DNA from 2 places in the Providencia zhijiangensis genome. Region 2 is predicted to be linked to the other one. Evidence: predicted binding sites of a transcription regulator. Region 2 holds the regulator's gene; the other holds the start of a gene.

Region 1 (5,643 bases), 300 kb from region 2:
AAGCTTATCGGCGCGGAGCGGATACAATTGTTGTGATCCGCACTGTACCTTCTCAAATGTACTTTACGCCTGAATGGGTAAAACGCATGACCCGCTGGCTTGAAGGTGATAATTCGGCGCTGCAACGCATGGCAGCCATGCTAAAAGTTCACTTGAAGAGTTATCGAAAAACGCAGGAATTCATCGAAAATCCACCCGATGGCGTGCAGATTTTTGAAATATACCCACCGACACCACTGAAAAGCAGTGCTTTAGGCAGTAAAATTAGTGCCTTAAATCAAGATTACCATGTCGGACGACGCTGTGGGCGTTACTTTATTGCGGCATTAGCTCAACAGTTTGCGAGTAATGATGCTGATTTCAGTCGATTTTCTAAGAACACCAATTCATTAGAATTGATGCATAGGGAAGATTTGCGAGAGTCTTTATTAGCAGGAAAGACGGCCGAGGCAGCAAGTGCTAGCGCCCTGCAAGGCAATCCTGCTCATGAGTGATAATATTCAATTTATCGATACTCACTGTCATTTTGATTTTCCCCCGTTCAGTGAGGCACTTACAGAAAGCCTAGAAACCGCGAAGCAAGGTGGAATTACGGATATTATTATTCCTGCGGTGAGTCAGGATAACTTTCAGCGCATCTGGAATTTAGCCCATGAGTATTCTCAACTCCACGCAGCAATGGGATTTCACCCTCTATATTTAAGCCAGTTTCAAGAATCACATTTTGAAAAATTGACGGATTTTCTGATGCGAAAAAGCCAGAAATGCGTGGCGGTAGGGGAGATTGGGCTTGATCTCTATATGGAAGATCCTCAATTTGAAAGGCAACAAATATTGCTTCAGCGCCAGTTGAAGTTAGCTAAGCAGTTTGACTTACCCGTTATTTTGCATTCACGAAAAACTCATGACCAATTGGTTGCGATGTTACGTCGCTACGAAGTCCCTGCACGTGGTGTAGTGCATGGTTTTGCTGGCAGCCTTTCTCAAGCCGAAAGTTTTGTGAAACTGGGGTATTACATTGGCGTCGGAGGGACAATTACTTATGAGCGCGCGAATAAAACTCGCCAAGTGATGGCTCAACTCCCGCTAAGTTGTCTTGTGTTTGAAACAGATGCACCGGATATGCCTGTATCCGGTTTTCAAGGTGAACCTAATCGACCAGAGCGTATTCAGTGGGTATTTCAGTCTTTGTGTGAGCTGCGCCACGAATCTCCGGATGAAATAGCACAACAACTTTACAACAATAGCCGGACGTTATTTAATCTAATTTAGATTATAATTAGCCGATTAATAATTATTTCTTAAGTATTTTATGTATTTATCCGAGTAAATCCATTCAGCTTTTTATCTCTTCGACTATCGCATTAGTGCCTTTCCAGACGAAACCGATCCTCTATTGTGATTTTCGTCACAATATTTGAATTTATGTTACTTATTGCACTTTGGATTTGTGATGAATGTTGGGGGTTATTAATGATGACTGGTTATAATCATCGAACTAAGATTCGTGGAATCTTGCGAGTTTCTTTATACATTAACCTAGAATTAAGTGAACAGGGATACTTCCATGCAACTCATTTTGAGTATTGTTGGGATGGCGGTGCTTATTGCGATAGCCGTTCTCTTCTCCAGCAATCGTCGCGCAATTAGACTTCGTACAGTCGGCGGTGCTTTTTTAATCCAAGTCGCTATCGGCGCATTCGTTCTTTACTCCCCTGCGGGACGTAGCGTTTTACAAGGCATGTCTGACGGCGTTTCTAAAGTTATCGGTTACGGTCAAGACGGGATGAGCTTCATCTTCGGTGGTCTAGTTTCCGATAAAATGTTTGAATTATTTGGCGGCGGCGGTTTTATCTTTGCTTTCCGTGTATTACCTATCATCGTCTTCTTCTCATCTCTGATTGCCGTCCTGTATTACCTCGGCATCATGCAACTGGTCATCAAAATTCTAGGTGGTGGTCTGCAAAAAGTACTGGGAACTTCAAGAACCGAATCACTGTCTGCAACCGCAAACATTTTCGTTGGTCAAACGGAAGCGCCTCTGGTTGTTCGCCCTTATATTTCTACCATGACTAACTCTGAACTGTTTGCCATCATGTGTGGTGGTTTAGCGTCTGTAGCGGGTTCAGTATTAGCGGGTTATGCGCAAATGGGTGTTCCAATGGAATATCTGATTGCGGCATCCTTCATGGCGGCGCCGGGTGGATTACTATTTGCTAAGCTAATGGTTCCTGAAACTGAAGTTGCTAAAGATAATGTGGATGCTAAAGATTTAGTGGCAGAAGAAGATCGCCCAGCTAACATTATCGATGCAGCCGCATCTGGCGCAGCATCCGGTATGCAACTGGCTCTGAACGTAGGTGCAATGTTACTGGCATTCATCGCATTAATTGCGTTAATTAACGGTATTTTAAGTGGTGTGGGTGGCTGGTTTGACTATCCGCAATTATCCCTTGAATTATTACTAGGTTGGGTATTTGCCCCAATCGCATACCTGATTGGTGTGCCGTGGAGCGAAGCAACAATTGCCGGTTCTTTCATTGGGCAAAAAGTGGTTGTGAACGAATTCGTTGCTTTCATGAACTTCGGTGAATATATGAAAGCAGATGCGGATGTGATTGCGGCGGGCAAACAAGTTCTGTCTGATCATACTAAAGCGATTATTTCCTTCGCACTGTGTGGTTTCGCGAACTTATCTTCTGTGGCAATTTTGCTGGGTGGCTTAGGTGGAATGGCACCAAATCGCCGTAGTGATGTAGCTCGTTTAGGTATGAAAGCCGTTATGGCAGGTACACTCTCTAACTTAATGAGTGCAACGATTGCTGGCTTCTTCTTAACATTAGCCGCAATGACCGCAATGTAATCCCCCTGTTTGCAGCGGAAAGGCGATTTGTCTTTCCGCTGTCATTTTCTTCTGCGATATTCTTTTTCTGGTTTTTATCGTAACTTTTACTTTTTCAACTATTCTTAACGTAATCAATTTAAGACGAGAAGGTTGCAGCCTGTATAATGGCTGATAAAGAGTGAGCAATTGCTTGTGGAATTGTGATATCGTTCACGAATATATATTTAATAATGTAACGTTCAGTCGATAAATGTGATTTGTAGCGCATAAAATACCCCAGTTACGTGGTCAAATAGGTAACAGTAAGTTGCCACGGAACTGATAGTTCATAGAGTCAACTGGCTCTAGGGCATCGTGCGGTGAGATGGATCTCAGCTGCTGAGTTTGGAAAACCTAACTAGCATCTTTATGGAACAAGCCCGCTCGCCAACAAAGAACGTATCGTTCTGAAAGAATTAACATCGTTGGAGAGTTATATGACTGATTTAAAAGCAGCAGCGCAACGCGCACTGACCCTGATGGATTTAACCACGTTAAATGACGACGACACTGACGCAAAAGTGATCGCCTTATGTCATCAGGCAAAAAGCCCAGCAGGTCATACCGCTGCTATCTGTATTTATCCTCGTTTTATTCCTATTGCACGTAAAACCTTACGTGACCAAGGAACGCCAGATATCCGCATTGCGACCGTCACCAACTTCCCACATGGTAATGATGATATTGAGATTGCTTTAGCTGAAACTAAAGCTGCCATTGCTTATGGTGCGGATGAAGTTGACGTTGTATTCCCATACCGTGCACTGATGGCGGGTAATGAAAAAATCGGTTTCGATTTAGTGAAAGCATGTAAAGATGCTTGCGCGGCTGCAAATGTATTACTGAAAGTGATCATTGAAACTGGCGAACTAAAAGATGCCGCATTAATCCGTAAAGCGTCTGAAATCTCAATCAATGCAGGTGCTGATTTTATTAAGACATCCACGGGTAAAGTGCCAGTGAATGCCACTTTAGAAAGCGCAGAAATCATGATGCAAGTCATCCATGATATGGGCGTTGCGAAAAGTGTTGGTTTCAAACCTGCTGGCGGCGTTCGTACCGCTGAAGAAGCAGCACAATATTTAGCCTTAGCAAGCAAAATCTTAGGCGATAACTGGGCTGATGCTCGCCATTTCCGTTTTGGTGCATCTAGCTTATTAGCGAATTTATTAAATACGCTGGGATTTGACGTTAAAAAATCCTCCAGCAGCTATTAATAATCGCAATTATTAGTGACATCAGACTGTTGCCCAATCTGACTTGGGCAACAGCCGTGACTATTTAGCCGAAGAATTCGATGTGAATTAAGGAGCCTATTGTGTTTCTCGCTCAAGAAATTATTCGTAAAAAACGTGACGGCAAACCATTAAGCGAAGAAGAAATCCGTTTCTTCATCAATGGTGTGCGTGATAACACGGTTTCTGAAGGTCAGATTGCAGCCTTAGCAATGACCATCTATTTCAATGATATGACAACCCCTGAACGTGTTGCACTAACGCTAGCGATGCGTGATTCAGGTACCGTATTAAATTGGAAATCACTGAATCTTAATGGTCCACTCGTGGATAAACACTCCACAGGCGGTGTGGGGGATGTGACTTCACTCATGTTAGGGCCTATGGTTGCTGCATGTGGTGGTTATGTTCCGATGATTTCCGGTCGCGGCTTAGGTCACACCGGTGGAACCCTTGATAAGCTCGAAGCTATCCCTGGGTTTGATATTTTCCCTGATGATGAACGTTTCCGCGACATTATCAAAAATGTCGGCGTGGCGATTATTGGTCAAACCAACTCACTAGCGCCGGCTGACAAGCGTTTCTATGCGACTCGTGATATCACGGCAACCGTGGATTCTATTCCGCTTATCACCGCTTCTATCTTAGGTAAAAAATTAGCCGAAGGGTTAGATGCGTTAGTGATGGACGTTAAAGTGGGTTCAGGCGCATTTATGCCAACCTACGAAAAATCAGAGCAACTGGCTGAGTCCATCGTGCAAGTTGCCAATGGTGCAGGCTGCAATACTACCGCGCTGTTAACTGATATGAACGAAGTACTGGCATCCAGTGCAGGTAATGCTGTTGAAGTTCGTGAAGCTGTACAGTTCCTGACGGGCGAATACCGTAACCCACGTTTGTTCGAAGTCACCATGGCGCTGTGTGTGGAAATGCTTGTTTCAGGTAAATTGGCTTCGGATCGTGACGATGCGCGTCAGAAATTACAAGCGGTGCTGGATAACGGTAAAGCGGCTGAAGTGTTTGGTCGTATGGTCGCTGCACAAAAAGGGCCGAAAGATTTTGTTGAAAATTACAGCAAATATCTGCCAACTGCCGTCCTCAGCAAAGCCGTTTACGCACCTCAAGCGGGCATTATCACACAAATGGACACACGAGCACTGGGTATGTCTGTGGTAACGTTAGGGGGTGGTCGTCGTAAAGCTACTGATCCTATCGATTACAGTGTTGGTTTAAGTGATATCGCAGCATTAGGTAGCAAAGTTGATACCCAAACTCCACTTGCGATCATTCATGCCAATAGCGAAAAATCATGGGAAGAGGCGGCGAAAGAAGTTCGCGCTGCTATGATTATTGGGGATAAAGCCCCAGAAGCGACACCAATGGTCTATCGTCAAATTAGTGAATAAACCGATATCCGCATTTTTCACAGAAGGGTGCGGGTTAGATGACGCGATGAACAGATAAGCTGTATCGCAGGAGAATAAATATGAAACGCACATTTATCATGGTACTGGATTCCTTCGG
Region 2 (5,643 bases):
CAGTGCGATGATCACAACTGCTGAAATTGCGAAAACAATGGAGGTAGGATCTCACGGAACCACCTACGGGGGCAATCCATTGGCATGTGCGGTAGGCAATGCTGCTTTCGATATTATCAATACCGATGAAGTCCTTGATGGTGTTGCTAAACGTCGTGAGTTATTTGTCGCTCATTTAAACAAGCTCAATGACCAATATGGAATTTTCGCTGAAATTCGCGGAATGGGCTTATTAATCGGTGCAGAGCTGAATGGCAAATTGCTGAATCGCTCAAAAGATATTCTACAAGCTTGTGCTGCAGAAGGGCTGATGATGCTTAATGCGGGCACGAATGTATTACGCTTTACTCCATCGCTGATTATTTCTGAAAATGAAATTAATAGCGGGATGGCGAAATTGGAAACTGCAATTAGCAAACTGCTGGTTTAATTGTCTTTTTATAGTGACAGAGGCAAATTTGCCTCTGTCACTGAACTATTATTCAAGTTGTTACTTGTTATTAAGCTTAGCTAATTTTGTTTTAATCTGCGCAGAATGTACTTCTTCTTTGGATATTTGCTCGCTTAGACTATTTAGACTATTTAGACTATGAAGGGTTTCTTGCGTTTTTTTCAACAGCGCATCTAATTTTCTAGTATCGGGTTTTCCTTGATTTGATGCTATTTCTGGTGAGTTTCCATTTAGTGGAAACTGATATTTTTTACTATTATGTTTAGCTCTTAGCATTGATGTTTTAGTTTGGTATATTTCCCCATTAAATTGATATGTTCTCACGGTTGGTTTTACTTTTATATTTCTTCTAGGTAATACTTTATCATTTTTATTATGCGTGGCATGGTTCGAGTTATTATCTTTCAGTTTAGTGGAGCCTGTTTCTATTTTTTTCTGTGCTTTTGTGTTTTCTGATAAATATCCAGAGTCACTAGAATTATTTGAATAATGGCTTGATGAGTTAGAATTTAAGCTTTCATTGCTAGAATATAGCTGATTTTCTATCTTGTTCAGTGAATCCATATTTTCTAAGTGCCGATTTATTGACTTCATGTCAGTCTCATCGACAAGTAATTTATCGAGCTGACGAGTTGATGGAATTGCTAAGCTAACAAGACGGTCGGTGATTCTTTTTTGTAAACTATCTTGAATATGATTGGTATCATCATTCCACTCTAATTCCTCATTGAACTCAAATTCGGTATCACTGCTCTTTGCTTTATTCTCATCTTTTATTTTCGAAATAGAAGCTTTCTGTATCATACTTGATTCAGCTTCTTTTCTTATTCTCTCTTCACCTGCTTTTATTTCATTCTCTTTGTCTGTCTCTATTTTTTTTAGCTGTTCAGCTAATTTAGCTTGTGATGATTTTAGAGTGCTAAGGTTGTTCTCAATCTTCTGAGTCGATGCAGTGTTCTGATAAGTGATTACTTCACTTGATCTTGTTTTTTCATGTTTTATTGGGATCTCAATTCCCTTTTTAAAAGTAACACAAAATTTTTCATTCTTATTTTTATTAAATATACTTTTTAAATAACGAATACCTTTTTCATGAGTCGATTTTATTTCTAAAATCAAATTTGAGAATCGGTTTGATGAACGTTTTAAATTAAATTCTTTAAAAACGTTAGTTTCTGTAGCACTTGTTTTATCAATTAGCATTAGTTCAGTATCCTGTTTTTCATTAATAATTGGCTCATTTTTTATTGAGACGGAATGGTTGAAAATACGTGGGGATTTAAGAATTAAAAAATGGCCATTAGCTTCAATAGCCTCATGGTATTTATAGGGAAGTGTTATTTTCTCTACTGGAGGCGAGTATTTAATTAGATTAATTTCTTTTTGTTCACTTGGCTCAAAATGACAAGTCAATACGGCGAAATGCTTTTTTTGATAATGTAAATTAGATAGGTGATTATTATCGGGTATGCATGAACCAATATTAATGGCTTTTTTTATTTGATTAGATAATGATGAAGTGGTTATGGTTTTATTATCATTGATATTAATGATACTTTCGCTTCTTGGATTGATATTTTTAATCATCGTGTTGTCAACTCTTAATAATGGTTTAGTTACCACTATATTAGTTTGACAATTAACTATAATTATATAAAGAAACGATACTCATCAATGAGAGTATATAGATGAGAGGGGGAAATAAAGGATCCTAAGTAAGAAAAATAGCTTTGTACGTAAAGTATAAAGCTATTTCAATATCGAAGCCTCACCAAGAAGGGTGAGGCTGAAAGGTGAATCAGCGAGTGCCGTAAACAACAATCGTTTTGCCGTGTGCGGAGATTAAGTTTTGATCTTCCAGCATCTTTAAAATACGACCGACAGTTTCGCGAGAACAACCTACGATTTGACCGATTTCCTGACGAGTAATTTTGATTTGCATACCGTCTGGGTGAGTCATTGCATCAGGTTGTTTAGCTAAATTCAATAATGTTTGAGCAATACGACCAGTAACATCTAAGAATGCAAGGTTACCCACTTTTTCGGACGTGGTTTGCAAACGACTTGCCATTTGCGCGGAAAGGCGCATCAGGATATCTGGATTGACTTGAATCAGCTGACGGAATTTTTTGTAAGAAATTTCCGCGACTTCGCAAGCAACTTTCGCGCGAACCCACGCAGTACGTTCTTGCCCTTCTTCAAATAACCCAAGTTCGCCAATGAAATCTCCCTGATTTAAATAAGAGAGAATCATTTCCTTGCCTTCTTCATCTTTGATTAAAACAGCCACTGAGCCTTTAACAATGTAGTAAAGGGTTTCTGCTTTTTCACCCTGATGGATCAGAGTGCTCTTGGATGGATACTTATGAATATGGCAGTGTGACAAAAACCATTCAAGAGTAGGGTCTGTTTGTGGCTTGCCGAGAACCATTAGCGTTATCCTCTGTATGTTATTGCAACCTTTCGAAAAGTAGGGAAAGGCTGACTTTAAAGTGTCAAGCTTAGCATATTAAGTCACATTGATGCCTATTATTAATATCGCCCTAGGCCAATGCAAATTAATATCAATTGTATAATATAATCAATTAAATCGTTGAGTATTGATCTTAATCCTATCAACTAACCATTGTTTGTATCATATCCAATGTAGAAAGTCTCCCCTGTATCGCTTCAGCCTAATAATGCTGATATAACATTGTCTAGATATATGGAACAATGTGACGATAAATATCACTATTTTCGAGAGGAATAAAAATGGAAGCACGCGTAAAGTGGGTTGAAGGGCTCTCTTTTTTAGGTGAGTCGGCATCGGGTCATCAAGTTATGATGGATGGCAATGCTGGAGATAAAGCACCGAGTCCGATGGAAATGGTTCTAATGGCAGCAGGCGGATGCAGTGCGATTGATGTGGTTTCTATTCTGCAAAAAGGTCGTCAGGATATTGTTGATTGTGAAGTAAAATTAACTTCGCAGCGTCGTGAAGAAGCTCCGCGCTATTTTACGGACATCAACCTGCACTTTATTGTGACGGGACGTGAATTAACGGACAAAGTGGTGGAGCGTGCGGTTCAACTTTCTGCAGAAAAATATTGTTCCGTTGCTATCATGTTAGAGAAAACGGTTAACGTGACTCATAGCTTCGAAATTAAAACGCTGTAATTGTTTTCTTGCTATTAAGATGCTTATCGATAATTAAGATAAGCATCTTGTTATTTATCTCTTTAATGAGAATCTCAAACTACCCATTTCGCTGTTTCATTAATTTTTCCACTAATGGCATCATAATAAGTTCCATCGCGAGTCCTAATTTCCCACCGGGTACCACAATGGTATTCATCGCTGAAATAAACGAGCCATTTAACATGGATAATAAATAAGGGAAATCGATCTGCTCTAATCCTCTAAAGCGAATAACGATAAAACTTTCGTCCTGTGAAGGTATTGCTTTGGCAGAGAAAGGGTTAGAGGTGTCAACGGTAGGAACTCGTTGGAAGTTAATATGGGTACGAGAAAACTGCGGCGTAATATAGTTAATATAATCCCCCATCGAACGTACAACGGAATCCATCACCGCTTCACGGGAATGTCCTCGCTCGGTGGTATCGCGGATGAGTTTTTGGATCCATTCAAGGTTAACAATTGGCACTACACCCACAAGCAAATCAACATGTTGTGCAACATCGTGCTCTGGGGTAACTACTCCGCCATGTAATCCTTCATAAAACAGCACATCGGTATTGGCTGGTAGCGATTCCCACGGGGTAAACGTGCCAGGTTGCAGGCCATAGGGCACCGCTTCATCGTAAGTATGTAAATATTTTCGAGATTGACCGCTGCCAGTTTTAGCATAGTCAATTAGCGTCTGTTCAAGTAGAGAAAAATCGTTGGCCTCAGGGCCGAAATAGCTGATATGGCGCCCTTGCTCGCGGGCTTTACGAATAGCCATATCCATTTCAGGGCGGGTATAACGATGAAAACTATCCCCCTCAAGGGTGGCTGGGCGGATATTTAATTGATGGAAAATTTTACGAAAAGCTTGGCTCGTTGAGGTTGTTCCTGCGCCACTCGAACCCGTCACTGCAATAATCGGATGCTTCTTCGACATAGTGGACTCCCTGTTTTACGCCATGACCACTATTTTTGAGAAACAGCGCTACGGGCGAAACTGGTTATTAGGCATGAAATTTACCGATTCATGTAACTCAGACCAGACTAGCACAATTTCGCCAGAAACTAACTGCCGTTTCACATCATTCACTTTGTCCTGCAAGCTTTTTTCGTGAACGCCGTAATCGGTTCCTTCGCGTAAAACATAACTCTCGATAAGGTTTTCGAGCGTTTCAGGAGCGAGGTCTTTCCACGGAATAATCATGATTTTTGCTCATTCAAATACGCTGTTAGCCACAGAGGAATACGAGTTTCTAACCACATTTGTGGCTTTCTAAAACTACCGCCGACAAAGCCGACGTGTCCACCATGTTCCGTCATTTGGTATTCAATATTTTCGGGTAAATGACTTAAATCAGGCACGACTTCGGGCGCCATAAACGGGTCGTCTTTTGCGTGAATAATCAGGGTTGGCTTAGTAATCTGAGATAACTTAGGTAGCGCGCTGCATTTTTGATAATAATCCGCAGCATCATCAAAACCATGAATACGTGCGGTGATCACATCATCAAATTCACGAATGCGTTTTAACTGTTTAAGCTGCAACAAATTAAGAGGAAGTGAACCGGGATAGCGCACCAGTTTGCGGGTAGCGTTACGTTTCAATCCATTTAATAGGTAACGTTGATAGAGCTGAGAAATTCCTTTCTCCATTTTCATGGAGCAGGCTTCAAGCATTAATGGGGCCGAGACAACGACGCCGGCATCTAATTCAGCATTCTCACCATTTTCAGCTAAATAACAGGCGAGCATATTACCGCCAAGGGAATAGCCTACCGCGGCGGTGGGGGCATCACCCCATGTCTGTTTTAGCCAATGTAAAAAATAGCGCGCATCGCTGGTTTCACCAGAATGGTAAATACGTTTTTGACGGTTAGGTTCACCGCTGCATCCTCTAAAATGCATGATCACGCCGAGCCACCCTTGCTTTTGGGCACTTTCTAACATCCCGTGGGCATAGGGGCTTTTAAAATTTCCTTCCAACCCATGAAAAATCACTAAACGAGGCTTTTTTCTCGCTTGTT

Evidence for each region. The regulator CRP, encoded in region 2, controls carbon source genes, mostly activating them, when cyclic AMP is high. The targets are predictions, from matches to a motif close to ATGTGANNNNNNTCACAT.
Region 1: a site for CRP is predicted at 3,096-3,113, ahead of deoC (deoxyribose-phosphate aldolase). Genes of this name have one in related genera too.

What each region holds. Positions count from the first base shown of each region.
Region 1 is NZ_CP135990.1:602,787-608,429, forward strand. It holds gene QS795_RS02645 (patatin-like phospholipase family protein) at 1-494, shown strand, start outside; gene QS795_RS02650 (TatD family hydrolase) at 487-1,272, shown strand; gene QS795_RS02655 (NupC/NupG family nucleoside CNT transporter) at 1,568-2,863, shown strand; gene deoC (deoxyribose-phosphate aldolase) at 3,322-4,101, shown strand; gene deoA (thymidine phosphorylase) at 4,203-5,525, shown strand; gene deoB (phosphopentomutase) at 5,606-5,643, shown strand, end outside.
Region 2 is NZ_CP135990.1:304,422-310,064, forward strand. It holds gene QS795_RS01375 (aspartate aminotransferase family protein) at 1-430, shown strand, start outside; gene QS795_RS01380 (hypothetical protein) at 491-2,038, opposite strand; gene crp (cAMP-activated global transcriptional regulator CRP) at 2,250-2,882, opposite strand; gene QS795_RS01390 (OsmC family protein) at 3,206-3,610, shown strand; gene QS795_RS01395 (phosphoribulokinase) at 3,690-4,556, opposite strand; gene QS795_RS01400 (YheU family protein) at 4,605-4,823, opposite strand; gene QS795_RS01405 (hydrolase) at 4,820-5,643, opposite strand, start outside.